Regions from separate parts of the Streptomyces sp. NBC_00057 genome, predicted to be linked through region 3. Evidence: riboswitches for the same ligand, from Rfam matches in the RefSeq annotation. Region 3 holds a riboswitch; each other region holds the start of a gene.
The links. A riboswitch is a leader RNA that binds a small molecule or an ion and turns the genes downstream of it on or off. The one in region 3 is predicted to bind cobalamin.
Positions count from the first base shown of each region.

Region 1: linked by a shared signal. The riboswitch ahead of OG953_RS14785 (ribonucleoside-diphosphate reductase subunit alpha) and the one ahead of OG953_RS39125 (ABC transporter substrate-binding protein) in region 3 are both predicted to bind cobalamin.
Region 2: linked by a shared signal. The riboswitch ahead of OG953_RS05265 (CbtB domain-containing protein) and the one ahead of OG953_RS39125 (ABC transporter substrate-binding protein) in region 3 are both predicted to bind cobalamin.
Region 4: linked by a shared signal. The riboswitch ahead of OG953_RS32765 (cobalamin biosynthesis protein) and the one ahead of OG953_RS39125 (ABC transporter substrate-binding protein) in region 3 are both predicted to bind cobalamin.

Region 1 covers NZ_CP108256.1:3,214,728-3,218,389, forward strand. Annotated here, with positions in the region: gene mctP (monocarboxylate uptake permease MctP) at 1-1,453, shown strand, start outside; cobalamin riboswitch at 1,606-1,747, shown strand; gene OG953_RS14785 (ribonucleoside-diphosphate reductase subunit alpha) at 1,885-3,662, shown strand, end outside.
Region 2 covers NZ_CP108256.1:1,044,727-1,048,388, reverse strand. Annotated here, with positions in the region: gene OG953_RS05280 (dihydrolipoyl dehydrogenase family protein) at 1-282, shown strand, start outside; gene OG953_RS05275 (ATP-binding cassette domain-containing protein) at 236-781, opposite strand; gene OG953_RS05270 (histidine phosphatase family protein) at 847-1,440, opposite strand; adenosylcobalamin (AdoCbl) riboswitch at 1,563-1,655, shown strand; gene OG953_RS05265 (CbtB domain-containing protein) at 1,701-1,916, shown strand; gene OG953_RS05260 (CbtA family protein) at 1,945-2,718, shown strand; partial or broken gene OG953_RS05255 (TetR/AcrR family transcriptional regulator) at 2,906-3,319, shown strand; gene OG953_RS05250 (tetratricopeptide repeat protein) at 3,330-3,662, opposite strand, start outside.
Region 3 covers NZ_CP108256.1:8,334,463-8,338,124, forward strand. Annotated here, with positions in the region: gene OG953_RS39115 (acyl carrier protein) at 50-328, shown strand; gene OG953_RS39120 (beta-ketoacyl-[acyl-carrier-protein] synthase family protein) at 325-1,548, shown strand; cobalamin riboswitch at 1,627-1,816, shown strand; gene OG953_RS39125 (ABC transporter substrate-binding protein) at 1,851-2,918, shown strand; gene OG953_RS39130 (FecCD family ABC transporter permease) at 2,915-3,662, shown strand, end outside.
Region 4 covers NZ_CP108256.1:6,969,651-6,973,312, reverse strand. Annotated here, with positions in the region: gene OG953_RS32775 (anion permease) at 113-1,378, shown strand; gene OG953_RS32770 (hypothetical protein) at 1,414-1,644, shown strand; cobalamin riboswitch at 1,816-1,947, shown strand; gene OG953_RS32765 (cobalamin biosynthesis protein) at 2,092-3,120, shown strand; gene OG953_RS32760 (cobyric acid synthase) at 3,117-3,662, shown strand, end outside.

The DNA of each region.
Region 1 (3,662 bases), 5.1 Mb from region 3:
GTACACCGCGTACACCTTCGTCGCCGTTCCCGCGGCGATCTACGCGGCGGGCGCGGCAGGCTTCTTCGCCGTGCCGTACACGATCCTCGTGTACCCGCTGATCTTCACCTTCCTGCCGCGCCTGTGGTCGGTCTCGCACAAGCACGGGTACGTGACCACCTCGGACTTCGTCCGCGGGCGCTTCGGCTCGAAGGGGCTCTCGCTGGCGGTCGCCGTCACGGGCATCCTGGCCACGATGCCGTACATCGCACTCCAACTCGTCGGCATCCAGGCCGTGCTGGACGTGATGGGCGTGGGCGGTGGAGAGAACACCCACTGGTTCGTCAAGGACCTGCCGCTGCTGATCGCGTTCGCGGTGCTCGCCGCGTACACCTACTCGTCCGGTCTGCGGGCGCCGGCGCTGATCGCGTTCGTCAAGGACGGACTGATCTACCTGGTCATCGTAGTGGCGATCATCTACATCCCGATCAAGCTCGGCGGCTTCGACGACATCTTCGCCAAGGCGGGCGATGCGTTCTCCCAGACCAACCCGGCAACCGGCAAGCCGCGCGGCGCGCTCGCGCCGGGTGAAGCGGGCCAATGGGGTTACGCCACACTGGCCCTGGGCTCGGCGCTGGCGCTCTTCATGTATCCGCACTCGATCACGGCGACGCTCTCCAGCCGCAGCCGCAATGTGATCCGGCGCAACACCACGATCCTGCCGCTGTACTCGCTGATGCTGGGCCTGCTGGCGCTGCTCGGCTTCATGGCGATCGCCGCCGGGATCAAGGTGGACAACGGGCAGTTGGCCATCCCCCAACTGTTCGAGAACATGTTCCCCGACTGGTTCGCGGGGGTCGCGTTCGCCGCCATCGGCATCGGCGCTCTGGTGCCCGCCGCGATCATGTCGATCGCCGCGGCGAACCTCTTCACCCGCAACATCTACAAGGACTTCCTGAAGCCGGACGCGACCCCGGAACAGGAGACCAAGGTCTCCAAGCTGGTGTCGCTGCTGGTGAAGGTCGGCGCGCTCGCCTTTGTCCTCACCATGGACAAGACGGTCGCGATCAACTTCCAGCTGCTCGGCGGGATCTGGATCCTCCAGACGATGCCGGCCCTGGTCGGCGGCCTGTTCACCCGCTGGTTCCACCGCTGGGCACTGCTCGCGGGCTGGGCGGTCGGCATGGTGTACGGGACGGTGGCCGCGTACGGGGTCGCCAGCCCGACCCAGGCGCACTTCGGCGGGTCGTCCAAGGAGATCCCGGGCATCGGCGAGATCGGCTACATCGGTCTGACCGCGTTCGCGCTGAACGTGGTGGTGACGGTGGTGCTCACCCTCGTCCTGAACGCCGTGAAGGCACCCGCCGGGACCGACGAGACCTCCCCGGCCGACTACACGGCCGACGCGGGCGACCCGGGCGTCCGGGCGGAGCTCCCGCCGGCCACGGCGGGGGCCCCGGGCGGCGGCCACTGACGACCGCTCCCACGGCCGGATGACGGCCCGTCGCGCCCCCTTCAGCGGGGCGTGGCGGGCCGTCCGCCTGCTCCGACAGGGGATCTCACGGCTAGTCCTGTGGGCTCGACTTCTACTGCGCGACACAACATGTGGGGGCCGTCCCATCCAGCGGCCCCCACATGTATGCTCGTGCTCGCTGTCGCCGCAGGGAAATCCGGTGCGAATCCGGAACTGTCCCGCAACGGTGTATTCGGTGCACTTTTGTGCACCCGCAAGTAAGTCCGAGGACCTGCCGACAGCGCATCCGGCTCGACCGAACCGGATGCCAGACGTCCGGGCCTCGCGGATGGGCCGGTGGACGCCGCAATGAGTGCTGCCCGACGCGGGCCCGCCTCTGCCCGGCTGCCCCGCTCCCCGCCGGCCCCGAGCCGAGCGAGGGAGAGCACCACGTGACCATCGCGCCAGCCGATCCGGCTTCAGTCGCCGTGTCCGAAGCGGCCGAGTCCGAGGGAACCGCACACGACGGACCGGGGACCGCACTGCTGCGGACCCTGACCGACCTCACCGTCGATCTGCCCGACACCGACCCCGGTCGCGTCGCCGCCGCCGCGCTGCGCGGCCGTAACGCCCGGTCGGACGAGGCAGAGTTGCGCTCGCTGGCCACGGAGGCCGCCGCGGGGCTGATCTCCGAGGACCCTGCCTACTCCCGGCTCGCGGCCAGGCTGCTGACCCGCACCATCGCGGACGAGGCGGCGGGTCAGGGCGTGGTCTCCTTCTCCGCCTCGGTGGCCGTCGGGCACCGAGAGGGCCTGATCGCGGACCGTACCGCCGAGTTCGTCGCGCTGCACGCGGCCGCGCTCGACGCGCTGGTGGAGCGTTCACTGACCGACGGCGCCGACGACCGCTTCGGTTACTTCGGGCTGCGGACCCTGCACAGCCGCTATCTGCTGCGTCACCCGCACACCCGCCAGGTCATCGAGACGCCGCAGCACTTCATGCTGCGCGTCGCGGCCGGGCTCGCCGAGGACGACTCGAAGCGCGCCCTGGACGAAGTCGCGGCACTGTACGGGCTGATGAGCCGGCTCGACTACCTGCCGTCCTCGCCGACCCTGTTCAACTCCGGCACGCGGCATCCGCAGATGTCCTCCTGCTATCTGCTGGACTCCCCGCTCGACGAGCTCGACTCGATCTACGACCGCTACCACCAGGTGGCGCGGCTCTCCAAGCACGCGGGCGGCATCGGTCTCTCGTACTCCCGCATCCGCGCCCGCGGTTCACTGATCCGCGGCACCAACGGGCACTCCAACGGCATCGTGCCGTTCCTGAAGACGCTCGACGCCTCCGTCGCCGCGGTCAACCAGGGTGGCCGCCGCAAGGGCGCCGCCGCCGTCTACCTGGAGACCTGGCACGCGGACATCGAGGAGTTCCTGGAGCTGCGCGACAACACGGGTGAGGACCAGCGGCGTACGCACAACCTCAACCTGGCGCACTGGATCCCGGACGAGTTCATGCGCCGGGTCGACGCGGACGGCGACTGGTCGCTGTTCTCCCCGGCGGACGTGCCCGAGCTGGTCGACCTGTGGGGCGAGGAGTTCGACGCCGCGTACCGCGCAGCCGAGGCCAAGGGGCTGGCCCGCAAGTCGATGCCGGCCCGTGAGTTGTACGGCCGGATGATGCGCACCCTCGCGCAGACCGGCCAGGGCTGGATGACGTTCAAGGACGCCTCCAACCGGACCGCGAACCAGACCGCCGAGCCGGGCCGCGTCGTCCACTCGTCGAATCTGTGCACCGAGATCCTCGAAGTCACCGATGACGGCGAGACGGCCGTCTGCAACCTGGGTTCGGTGAACCTCGGTGCGTTCGTCGCCGACGGTGGCATCGACTGGGAGCGGCTGGACGCGACCGTCCGCACCGCCGTGACCTTCCTCGACCGGGTCGTCGACATCAACTTCTACCCGACCGAGCAGGCCGGCCGGTCCAATGCGAAGTGGCGCCCCGTCGGCCTGGGCGCGATGGGTCTGCAGGACGTCTTCTTCCAGCTGCGGCTGCCGTTCGACTCCCCCGAGGCCCGCGCGCTCTCCACGAAGATCTCCGAGCGGATCATGCTCGCGGCGTACGAGGCGTCCTGCGCGCTCGCCGAGCGCTCCGGCCCGCTGCCCGCCTGGTCCGAGACGCGTGCCGCGCGCGGTGTGCTGCACCCCGACCACTACGACACCGAGCTGAACTG
Region 2 (3,662 bases), 7.3 Mb from region 3:
GGCCACCGCGTACGCGCTGTCGATTACGACCTCGCCGCGGTGGCGGGCTCCGGCCTGTACGCGGACGGCTACCGAGGCCGGGCCCGCATGATCGTGGACCTCGGCCGGGAGATCCTGCTCGGTGTCACGTTCGTCGGGCCGGGCATCGGCGAACTGCTGCACTCAGCGACGATCGCGGTCGCGGGCGAGGTCCCCATCGACCGGCTGTGGCACGCGGTCCCCGCGTATCCGACGATCAGCGAGGTCTGGCTGCGCCTGCTGGAGGCGTATCGGGACGCGTAGGGCCCGGCCCGCCCGTCTCCAGCAGTTCCCCGGGCGGGGTGGCATCCGTACCGACCGCCACGACGGCCGCGAGCAGCGACTTCGTGTACGGATGCCACGGCGCGTCGAACATCTCCTCGGCCGTTCTCTCCTCCACCACGTCAGCGTCCTTCATCACCAGTACTCGGTCACTGATCCGCCGGATATCCGACAGATCGTGCGAGACGAACAACAGGGCCGCTCCCAGGTGCTGTTGGAGGTCGTCCAGCAGATCCAGGATCTGCGCCTGCACCGATGCGTCGAGCGCCGAGACCGGCTCGTCGCACACCAGGATGCCGGGGGAGGGGGCGAGGGCGCGGGCGATGGCGACCCGCTGGCGCCGGCCGCCGGAGAGCTGGTCGGAGCGGCGGCGGAGGTGCTCGGGACCGAGGCCCACCAGCCAGGAGTTCCAGCGTGCGGGCGGCCCGGTCCTCGTGGCGCGGGCGCCTGTCCGGCGGACAGGGCTAACCAGCTGCACCATCACAGTAGGCGCTGACCAGCGGTTCCGGCACGTCAGTTGTTCATACTGTGGGCCACGGGAGGACGTCAGTCCCCCGGAGCGGGGGACAGCGGCTGCCCACAGCGCAGGCTCCACCGTCCGGACCGACCGCTGAGCCCGGTCAGCGTCAGCGGGGCGACGTCCAGTCGCCAGAACGCCTCCGTCGGGAGAGCGAGCGCCCGTACGATCACCGCCCGCACCACCGCAGGCTCGACGACCCCCAACACACGGCGGCCCTCGTCGCCGTACAGGGGCTGCAGGGAATCCAGCCAGCGGCCGACCCTGGCGCAGAACTCCAGCAACGGTTCGCCGCCGTGCGGAGCCGCCGAAGGATCGGTCAACCAGGCCGACACCGCCTCCGGCTCGCTCCCGCTCACCTCCTCCAGCCGCCGCCCGTTCCACCGGCCCATGTCCCAGCAGCGGAGCGCGAGTTCGTGCTCGGCACGCAACCCCAGCGCGTCGGCGGTCCGGGCGCACCGTTCGGACGGCCCGCAGACATACCGGTCGGCCGCAGGCACCGCTGCCGCAGCGGCCCTGGCCCGCCGGACCCCAACAGCGTCGAGCGGCGCATCGCCGTCGAAGCGGGCCTCGCGCAGCGCGGCGTTGAGCGCCGGTGAGATCAACATCACCCTTACCGTCATGACCGGGTCAACTCCCTGAAGTCTGGCCCCTCAAGTGCGCCCACCATGGCATCCGGGCGTTCCGGCCCCGCCGACGGCACCATGGCCGCGCCTGCTCCCAGGCGGTATCGTCCGATGAGCATGACGAAGTGTGACGGAAGTCCGGTGAGAATCCGGCACGGTCGCGCCACTGTGAACCCGTACCCGTACGGGAAGTCAGACCCAGCACCTTCGTCTCAGGCACCACGAACGGGACGCGTGTTCCCTCAGGAGGTTCTGCCATGGCACAGAATGCTGCCCCCGCCGCCGCCGTACCGGCGATCACCCCCATCTCCCTGAAGGCCATTGCCCCTTGGGCGGTCTTCTTCGGCATCCTCATGCTCGTACTGCTGTACTTCGTCGGCGCCGAGCAGGGCGCCACCGCGGTCATCTCCGGCGAAGGTGTCCACGAGTGGGTCCACGACGGCCGCCACCTCCTCGGCTTCCCCTGTCACTGACGTACCGTCCGATCCAGGGGAAATCCTCATGAACTCCATATCTGTCAGAGCCCTGCTCGTCCGTGGCATGCTGGCCGGCCTCGCCGCGGGCGCGCTCGCTCTGGTCGTCGCCTACTTCCTCGGCGAGTCCCGGGTGGACGCGGCCATCGCTCTCGAAGAGGCGCACAGTCATGACCACGGCGGCGGCGAGGAACTCGTCAGCCGCACCATGCAGTCCACCGCCGGCCTTGCCACCGGTGTGCTCGTCTTCGGTGTGGCGATCGGCGGCATCGCCGCCCTCGTCTTCTGTTACGCCCTCGGCCGGATCGGCAGATTCGGCCCGCGGGCCACGGCCGCCCTGATCGCGGGTGCGGCCCTGCTGGCGGTGTACATCGTGCCGTTCCTGAAGTACCCGGCCAACCCGCCGGCCGTCGGCAACCCCGACACGATCGGCCGACGCACTGCCCTGTTCTTCCTGATGGTCGCCCTCAGCGTGCTGCTGGCCGTCGCTGCCGTCATCTTCGGCAAGCGGCTGGCTCCACGCCTGGGCAACTGGAACGCGACGATCACCGCATCCGCCGCCTACGTCGTCGTGATCGGGTTCGCCTACGCGTTCCTGCCCTCGTTCAACGAGGTCGGAAAGGACTTCCCGGCCGGCCTGCTGTGGGAGTTCCGCCTGGCCACGCTCGCCGTGCAGGCCACTGCCTGGATCACCTTCGGCCTCGTCTTCGGCTGGCTGACGGAACGGCTTCTCGTACCGAGGACCGACTCCGTCAGGACCGGAAACGCCGCGGCGAACCGGGCTGCCACCGCGGTCGGCTGACCGACGCACCACTGTCCAACAGAAGACATCGGAACCCGCCGGGAGCTTCCCGGCGGGTTCCGTCGTCGTGCCCTGCGCAGCCGAGCCGGCGGCTGTACGTACCCGCAAGGGGCCGGGCGACCGGGGACTCACTCCTCGGTCCGTTGCTCCCAGTCGATCCGGTAGTGCTTCAGCAGCGCGTCCTCCTTCACCGGCCGTGCATACGCCACCGGCCGCGGCCCTCGAGTCCCATCAGATCCTCACCCGGGACCTGGAACGGGCCGCGGCTGTGGGCGGGCTGCGCCTGGCCCCCGAACTGGCCGCGCAGATGGTGATGTCGGCCAATGTGGGCGTGGCGCTGACGCTCGTCGCCCGCCCCGCGACCTTCGGCGACGCGAGCGTGTCACGGCGGGTACGCGACGCCGTGCATGCCGCGGTCTTCACCTCGGATGTGTCCGGTGCTTCCGCCGACGCGGACGACACGGGGGCCGCCGTGTCCGAGGCCCACGTGCCGTCCGCCGCGGCCCGGCTGAACGCGCTGCTGCGGCAGTCGCCGGATCCGGCACTCGGTGCGGCCGAGGGCGCCCTCCTGACGGAGTGGCTGAACCGCCTGTCGAACGCCCACGCGAGCGCTAGAGCCCTGCCCGGTCCGCGTCGAACTCCCCGGAGAAGGCCGCCGCCATCCGCAGATGACCGGTCGCCTCCGCGCTTCGCCCCTGGCGCTCAAGCGTGCGGCCGAGCATCAGCCGCGCGTAGTGCTCCACCGGGTCGCGCTCCAGAACCGCCCGCAGCTCCGTCTCTGCCCTGCCGAGCCGTGCCGAGTGGTAGTAGGCCCGGGCCAGCAGCAGACGCGGGGAGACCTGCTCCGGCGCCTCCTCGACCAGGCCTTCCAGAATCCGGGCCGCAGTCATGTACTCCTTCGCTTCGAAGAACATCTGGGCACGGTCCCAGCGATCGGCAGCCGT
Region 3 (3,662 bases):
GTGCCCCCGCCGTCCCCGGCAGCCGTACCGAATGATGGAGAGGAAGCTCATGAGTGCGATTCATCCCAAGATCACCGAGGTTCTGACGCACACCTTCAAAGTGCCCGTCGCCGAGATCCGGCCGGATTCCACGATGGGCAGCATGGAGATGGACTCCCTCGCCGTCGCCGAGTTCGCCGTCCTCATCAGGGAGACGATGGGCGGCGACGGGGACTTCGACAAGCTCCCCAAGGACGCCACCCTGGCCGACATCACGGGGTACATCGACGCGACAGCCGGCAGTGGGGTGCTGATGGGCGGCGCGGCACCGACGAGCAACGCCCGATGAACAAGCCCGCGATTGCCGTAACAGGCCTGGGAATGATCACCCCGGTCGGCAACGACACCGAATCCACCTGGAAAGGTGTGTGCGCCGGAGTCTCGCCGGTGCGTACCGTCGCGGCACTCGAAGGGTGCGCGGTCGACTTCGCCTGCACGGTCGACGGTATCGATCTGGACGCCGCGATCGGCGGCCGCACGTCCTTCCGGATGGGGAAGTACGTCAAGTTCGCCGTTCTCGCCGCGCGGGAGGCGGTCGCCGACGCCGGACTCGACCCGGCGCGGTGGGAGGGCAGCAGGGTCGCGGTGGTCGTCGGCACCAGCAGCGGAGGTTCCGCCGCGCTGACCGAGCAGGCCGTCGTACTCGACCGGCGCGGACCGGATGCCACCTCGCCGTCGGGCATCCTGCTCACCATTCCGAACATGCCCGCGGCCGAGATCGCCATCCAGTTGCGGGCCACCGGCCCCAGCCTGGCACCGTGCACCGCCTGCTCGTCCGGCGCCACCGCACTGTCCGTCGCCCGCGATCTGCTGGTCACAGGACAGTGCGACATCGCGATCGCCGGAGCCACCGAGTCGATCGTCCACCCGGTCGCCATGACCGGATTCGCCCGGTCCGGAGCCACGGCCCGGGCGGAGGGCGACCCGGCCAGGCGGTGCCGGCCCTTCGCGGCCGACCGTGCCGGGCTGGTCATGGGTGAGGGCGCCGCCGTCATGGTGCTGGAACGGGCGGACGACGCCGTCGCCCGGGGCGCCGCGCCGCGGGCACTGCTGGCGGGCACCGGCGCCACCACCGACGCCCACCACCCCACAAGCCCGCACCCGTCCGGCGCGGTCGCCCAGGCCGCGGTCGAGGCCGCGCTGCGTGACGCGGGCTGGGTGGCCGAGGACGTCGAGCACGTCAACGCACACGGCACGGCGACACCGATCAACGACGCAACCGAGGCCGCCCTCATCGGCCGGGTCTACCCGCACCGGCCGCCCGTCACCGCCCCGAAGGGTGTACTCGGGCACTGCATGGGGGCGGCCGGAGCGATCGAGGCCGGACTGACCGTCCTGACGCTCCAGCGCGGAGTCGTACCGCCGATCGCCAACCTGGACGCCCCGGCGCCGGAGTTCGACATCAACTGCGTCACCGAGCAACCCCTGCGGCAGCCCATCCGGCGCGCCGTCAGCCACTCCTTCGGCTTCGGCGGGCACAACGCCGTGATCGCTCTTCAGCGTCCATAGGCATCGGGCAGGTGGTGCGACGGGAGCACAGCCCGGCGTACCACCGGCCACACCGCCCATGAGATGCGCGGAGGCTCGTGATAGCTTGCCGAAGCCAGTCAAACTCCACGTAGGGGTCAGGGAATCCGGTGAGAATCCGGAACTGACGCGCAGCGGTGAGGGGGACGGGCGGGGCCACGGCCACTGGGACCACCCGCGGGTGTCCTGGGAAGGCGTCCCGTCCGTAGGAGCCCGAGTCCGAAGACCTGCTGGCATCTGCGACCCGGTACCGGGCGCAGGACTCCGTACAGCGGGCTCCGCGCATGAGCCCCGAGACGCAGAGGGACTCCGTGCCGTCCATAGCCAGCCCTGTCCGCACCATTGCCCTGCTCTCGGCGGGACTCGTCCTGCTGACCGCCTGCGGGGGCGGAACGAGCAGCTCTGCCGCGAAGTCCGGCTCCGCCGACGGATACCCCGTGACGCTGAAGAACTGTGGACGCACCGTCACCGTCGAAGCCGCACCGCACCGGGCCGTCCCGGTCGACCAGGGATCGACGGAGATCCTGCTCTCCCTCGGCCTCGCCGACCGGCTGGCCGCCACCTCGACCTGGACCGACCCGGTGATGAAGGGCCTGGAGAAGGCCAACGCCAAGGTTCCCAGGATCGCGGACAACCGGCCGTCGTCGGAGAAGGTCCTCGACGAGGAACCCGACTTCATCAGCGCGTCGTTCGAGTCGACGCTCGCCAAGGGCGGCGTCGCACCCCGCGAACAGTTCGAGGATCTCGGCGTCCCCACCTATGTCTCGCCCGCCGACTGCACCGGCAAGGACAACAGCGGCGGCGGCGACGGAGCCCGTACCGCGCCGCTGACCATGGACAGCGTGTACGACGAAGTGCGCGACCTGGCCAAGGTGTTCGGCGTGCAGAAACGCGGCGACACGCTCGTGGCGCAGCTGCGGGCCCGGGTGAAGAAGGCGACCGAGGGCGTCGACGCCTCCGACGCCACCCTCCTCTACTGGTTCTCCGACTCCAAGGCCCCGTACCTGGCCGGCTGCTGCGGAGCGCCCGGCATCATCACCAGGGAACTCGGCGCGAAGAACGTCTTCGACGACACCCATGAGGAATGGCCCCAGATCAGCTGGGAGACCGTCGCCGACCGCAACCCCGACGTCCTGGTCATCGGAGACCTGACCCGCAAGGCACAGACCGCCGAGAGCGCCGCGAAGAAGATCGAATTCCTGGAGTCCAACCCCGTCACGAAGAACATGGACGCCGTCAGGCACAAGCGGTACGTCCTGCTGAGCGGCCAGGCCATGAACCCGTCCATCCGGACGGTCGAGGGTGTGGAACGCGTCGCCGCCGGGCTGCGCACATTCGGATTCACGGGGTGACGGACACCGAACGGGCCACGGCGGTGGACGCGCCATGGGCCTTTGAAGCAGCCGTGCGCAGTGGCACGGGGATGCGGAAGCTGCGCGGCGGAGCCCTGTGGGCCTGTGGCATCGCACTGCTCGTGCTGTCCGTCGCGGTCGCCGTCACCATCGGCCCGGCCCGTATCTCCGTCGCCGACGTCTGGTCCACGGTCGCCTCCCACCTGGGCTGGGGCCGGTCAAGGCTCACCCCGATCCGGGACGGCATCATCTGGAACCTGCGCATGCCGCGCACCCTGCTCGCCGCGGTGTGCGGCGCCGGGCTCGCGGTGTGCGGAACCGTCATGCAGTCCCTGCTCCGCAACCCGCTCGCCGACCCGTTCGTCCTCGGCGTCTCCTCCGGTGCGTCGACCGGCGCGGTCGTGGTCGTCGTCCTCGGCGTCGGCGGGGGAGCGGTGTCGATCTCGACCGGCGCGTTCATCGGCGCACTGTGCTCGTTCGCCCTGGTTCTGCTGCTGAGCCACACCCTGGGCGGCACGACCGACCGGGTCGTCCTCTCCGGTGTGGCGGCCATGCAGCTGTTCTCCGCGCTCACCTCCTTCGTCGTGATGACCGCCGCCGACGCCGAGCAGACCCGCGGGGTGCTGTTCTGGCTGCTCGGCTCGCTCAGCGGGGTCGGCTGGACCGATGTGTGGCTCTGCTCCGCCGTTCTCGTCGTGACGCTGCTGATCTGCCTCGGCCACGCCCGTACGCTCGACGCCTTCG
Region 4 (3,662 bases), 1.4 Mb from region 3:
GAACGACCCGACCCCAGTTGGAGTCACCACAGCGCCCCGCCCAGTTCACCTTCCGTTCATCCAGGTTGCCTACGGTCCACATGCCAATGACGTCGAACGATTGCCTGGGTAGATGGAACACATCACGCTGCTACTCGCGATTGTGATCGTGACAGCTCTAGTGTTCGATTTCACGAACGGTTTCCACGACACCGCCAACGCGATGGCGACCACCATCTCGACCGGTGCACTCAGACCGAAGACAGCGGTGGCCATGTCCGCCGTTCTCAACCTCGTCGGCGCGTTCCTGTCGGTCGAGGTCGCCAAGACGATCTCCGGCGGGATCATCAACGAGGACGGGCTGCGGACAGAAGTCATCTTCGCGGCACTCGTCGGCGCCATCCTGTGGAATCTGCTGACCTGGCTGGTCGGACTGCCGTCCAGTTCCTCGCACGCCCTGTTCGGCGGTCTGATCGGCGCAGCCGTGATGTCGGCGGGCTGGTCGTCGGTCAACGGCGACACCGTCGTCACCAAGGTGCTGCTCCCCGCGGTCGCCGCCCCGATCGTCGCCGGTCTGGCCGCACTGCTGGCCACCAGGCTGACGTACCGGATCGGCGGGAAGATCCGCAACGACGCCCAGGAGAAGGCCACTGCCAAGGGCTACCGTGCCGGCCAGATCGCCTCGGCCGGACTGGTCTCCCTCGCCCACGGCACCAACGACGCGCAGAAGACCATGGGCATCATCACCCTGGCCCTGGTCACCGGTGGCGTCCTGCAGCCCGGCTCCAACCCGCCGGTCTGGGTCATCGTCTGTGCCGGTACGGCCATCGCACTCGGCACCTACCTGGGCGGCTGGCGCATCATCCGCACCATGGGCAGCGGCCTCACCGACCTCAAGCCGCCGCAGGGCTTCGCCGCGCAGACCAGCGCGGCCACGGTCATCCTGGCCTCCTCGCACCTCGGCTTCTCCCTCTCCACCACCCAGTCCTGCTCCGGCGCCGTGATGGGCGCGGGCCTCGGCCGCCAGGGCGGCGTGGTCCGCTGGTCCACCGCCACCCGGATGTTCGTCGCCTGGGGTCTGACACTGCCGGCCGCGGGCCTGGTCGGCGCGGGCGCGGAACTCCTCACCAAGCAGGGCACCTGGGGTGTCGTGGTCGTCGCGGCGCTGCTCGTCGTGGGCTCCGGGGCGATCTGGCTGGTATCGCGCCGCAAGCCGGTCGGCCACGGCGATGTCGCGCCGACGGGCGGCGACGCCGAGCCCGCGGGGGTCGTCACCACGGCCATCGCCGCCGTCAGCCCGCCGCTCACCGCGGCCCAGGCAGCGGCCCAGGACCTCAAGACCACCATTCCGGCTCCGGCCGGAACCACCCAGGACCCGGCGCGACCCGCCACCGTCTAGGCCAGCCGCCTAGGCAGGCCGTCTAAGGATTCAGCATGAACATCGACTGGGCAGCCCTCGGCTCCGTCTTCGGCGTCTCCCTCGTCGTCACCGTCGCGCTGGTGGGTTTCTTCACCCTGGGCATCGTCGGTCTCTCCAAGCAGCCCGAACCGGCGGCGCAGGGCGGCTCCGGCGGCTCGCTGCTGCTGGCCCGCGTCGGCGCGTACGCCTGCTTCGCGCTGTGCGCTGCGGCGGTCGCGTACGGCATCTATCTGATCGTCGCCTGAGCCCTCCTCCGCGTACTCCCCCGTCGGGCCGGACACACCTCGTGTGTCCGGCCCGTTGTGGTGTGCCCGGCCCGATGTGGGGCTCAGCACACTGCACCGTCGCAGGTCAACGGCAAGTTGACGGGCGTTCGCGGAGCGTGGTGGACTGCCGGAGCCAATTACGGCGACAGCAGAGGAAGCCGGTGCGAATCCGGCGCGGTCCCGCCACTGTCACCGGGGAGCAGTCCCCCACACCGGAAGTCACGGCACGCGCGAGCGGGTTGGAAGGCCGGGGGAACTGCGGATCCGGGAGCCAGGAGACTCTCGTCGCCGGTCACGTCGAACCAGGGCGCGGACCCTGAGTGAGGACATATCGCCATGCCTGGCTGCCGTGCGTCCGTTGCTGTGGCGCTCTCGACGAGAGCCGCCTGTACGAAGGTCCTTCGAGGCGTAACGGCCGGTTGAGCCGTGCGTGCCGACCGCATTTTCGCGTACGGCGCCACGGCCGGTCTGATCGGCGATCTGCTGCTCGGTGACCCCCGCAGGGGACATCCGGTCGCCGCCTTCGGGCGGGCCGCAGCAAGCGTCGAGCGCTGTCTGTGGCGCGACCACCGCGGGTGGGGCGCGCTGCACATGCTCGTCTGCGCCGGAGGCGCCGCGGGTGGTGCCGCGCTGATCACCCGTGCCGTACGCAGCCACCCCGCCGCCTCCGTCGCACTGACCGCGGCCGCCACCTGGTCCGTCGTCGGCGGTACGTCCCTGGGGCGTGAGGCCCGGGCGATCGGCGGCGCCCTGGCCGCCGGTGACATCGAGTCGGCCCGTGAGCGTCTGCCGCATCTGTGCGGGCGCGACCCGTACTCCCTCGACGGACCGCAGATCGCCCGTGCCGTGGTGGAGTCCGTGGCCGAGAACACCTCGGACGCCGTGGTCGGCGCCCTGGTGTGGGGTGCGCTGGCCGGTGTGCCCGGCCTCGTCGGCTTCCGGGCCGCCAACACCCTCGATGCCATGGTCGGCCACAAGTCGCCCCGCCACCGACGCTACGGCTGGGCCTCGGCCCGCCTCGACGACCTCGCGGGCTGGCCCGGTGCCCGGCTCACAGCCCTGCTCGCCGTGGCCGCCGGGGGGCGGCCACGTGGAGCGGTACGGGCGTGGCGGGCCGACGCGGCGAAGCACCCGAGCCCCAACGCGGGCCCGGTGGAGGCCTCGTTCGCGGGTGCGCTCGGCGTACGGCTCGGCGGGACCCTCGCGTACGGCGGCCGGGTCGAACACCGCCCCGTCCTCAACGAGGCGACGGGCCGGGCGGTGGAGACCGAGGACATCGAACGCGCGGTACGGCTGTCGCGCCGGGTGAGTGCGCTGGCCCTCGGCGTGTGTGTGGCAGGACGACTGGGTGCGGGCCTCGCCGCACGACGGATCGCAGGACTTCGGTCCGCAGGACTTCAGGTCACGGGGCTTCAGATCACAGAACGTCGGATCGCAGGACGGAGACGGACATGAGCGGCGGGCTGCTGGTCGCCGGAACCACCTCGGACGCGGGCAAGAGCGTCGTCACGGCAGGCATCTGCCGCTGGCTCGTGCGCCGGGGCGTCAAGGTGGCGCCCTTCAAGGCGCAGAACATGTCGCTGAACTCGTTCGTCACCCGCGAGGGCGCCGAGATCGGGCGCGCCCAGGCCATGCAGGCCCAGGCCGCCCGGGTGGAGCCGACCGCGCTGATGAACCCGGTCCTGCTCAAACCCGGCAGCGACCGCTCCAGCCAGGTCGTCCTGATGGGCAGACCGGTGGGCGAGATGAGCGCACGCGGCTACCACGGAGGCAGGCAGGAAGCGCTTCTCGGCACGGTCGTGGACTGTCTGGAGCAGCTTCGGGGCACGTATGACGCAGTGATCTGCGAGGGGGCGGGCAGTCCGGCCGAGATCAATCTGCGGCGTACGGACATCGTGAACATGGGCATCGCACGGGCGGCACACTTCCCGGTGGTGGTCGTCGGCGACATCGACCGCGGTGGCGTCTTCGCCTCGTTCTTCGGTACGACGGCGCTG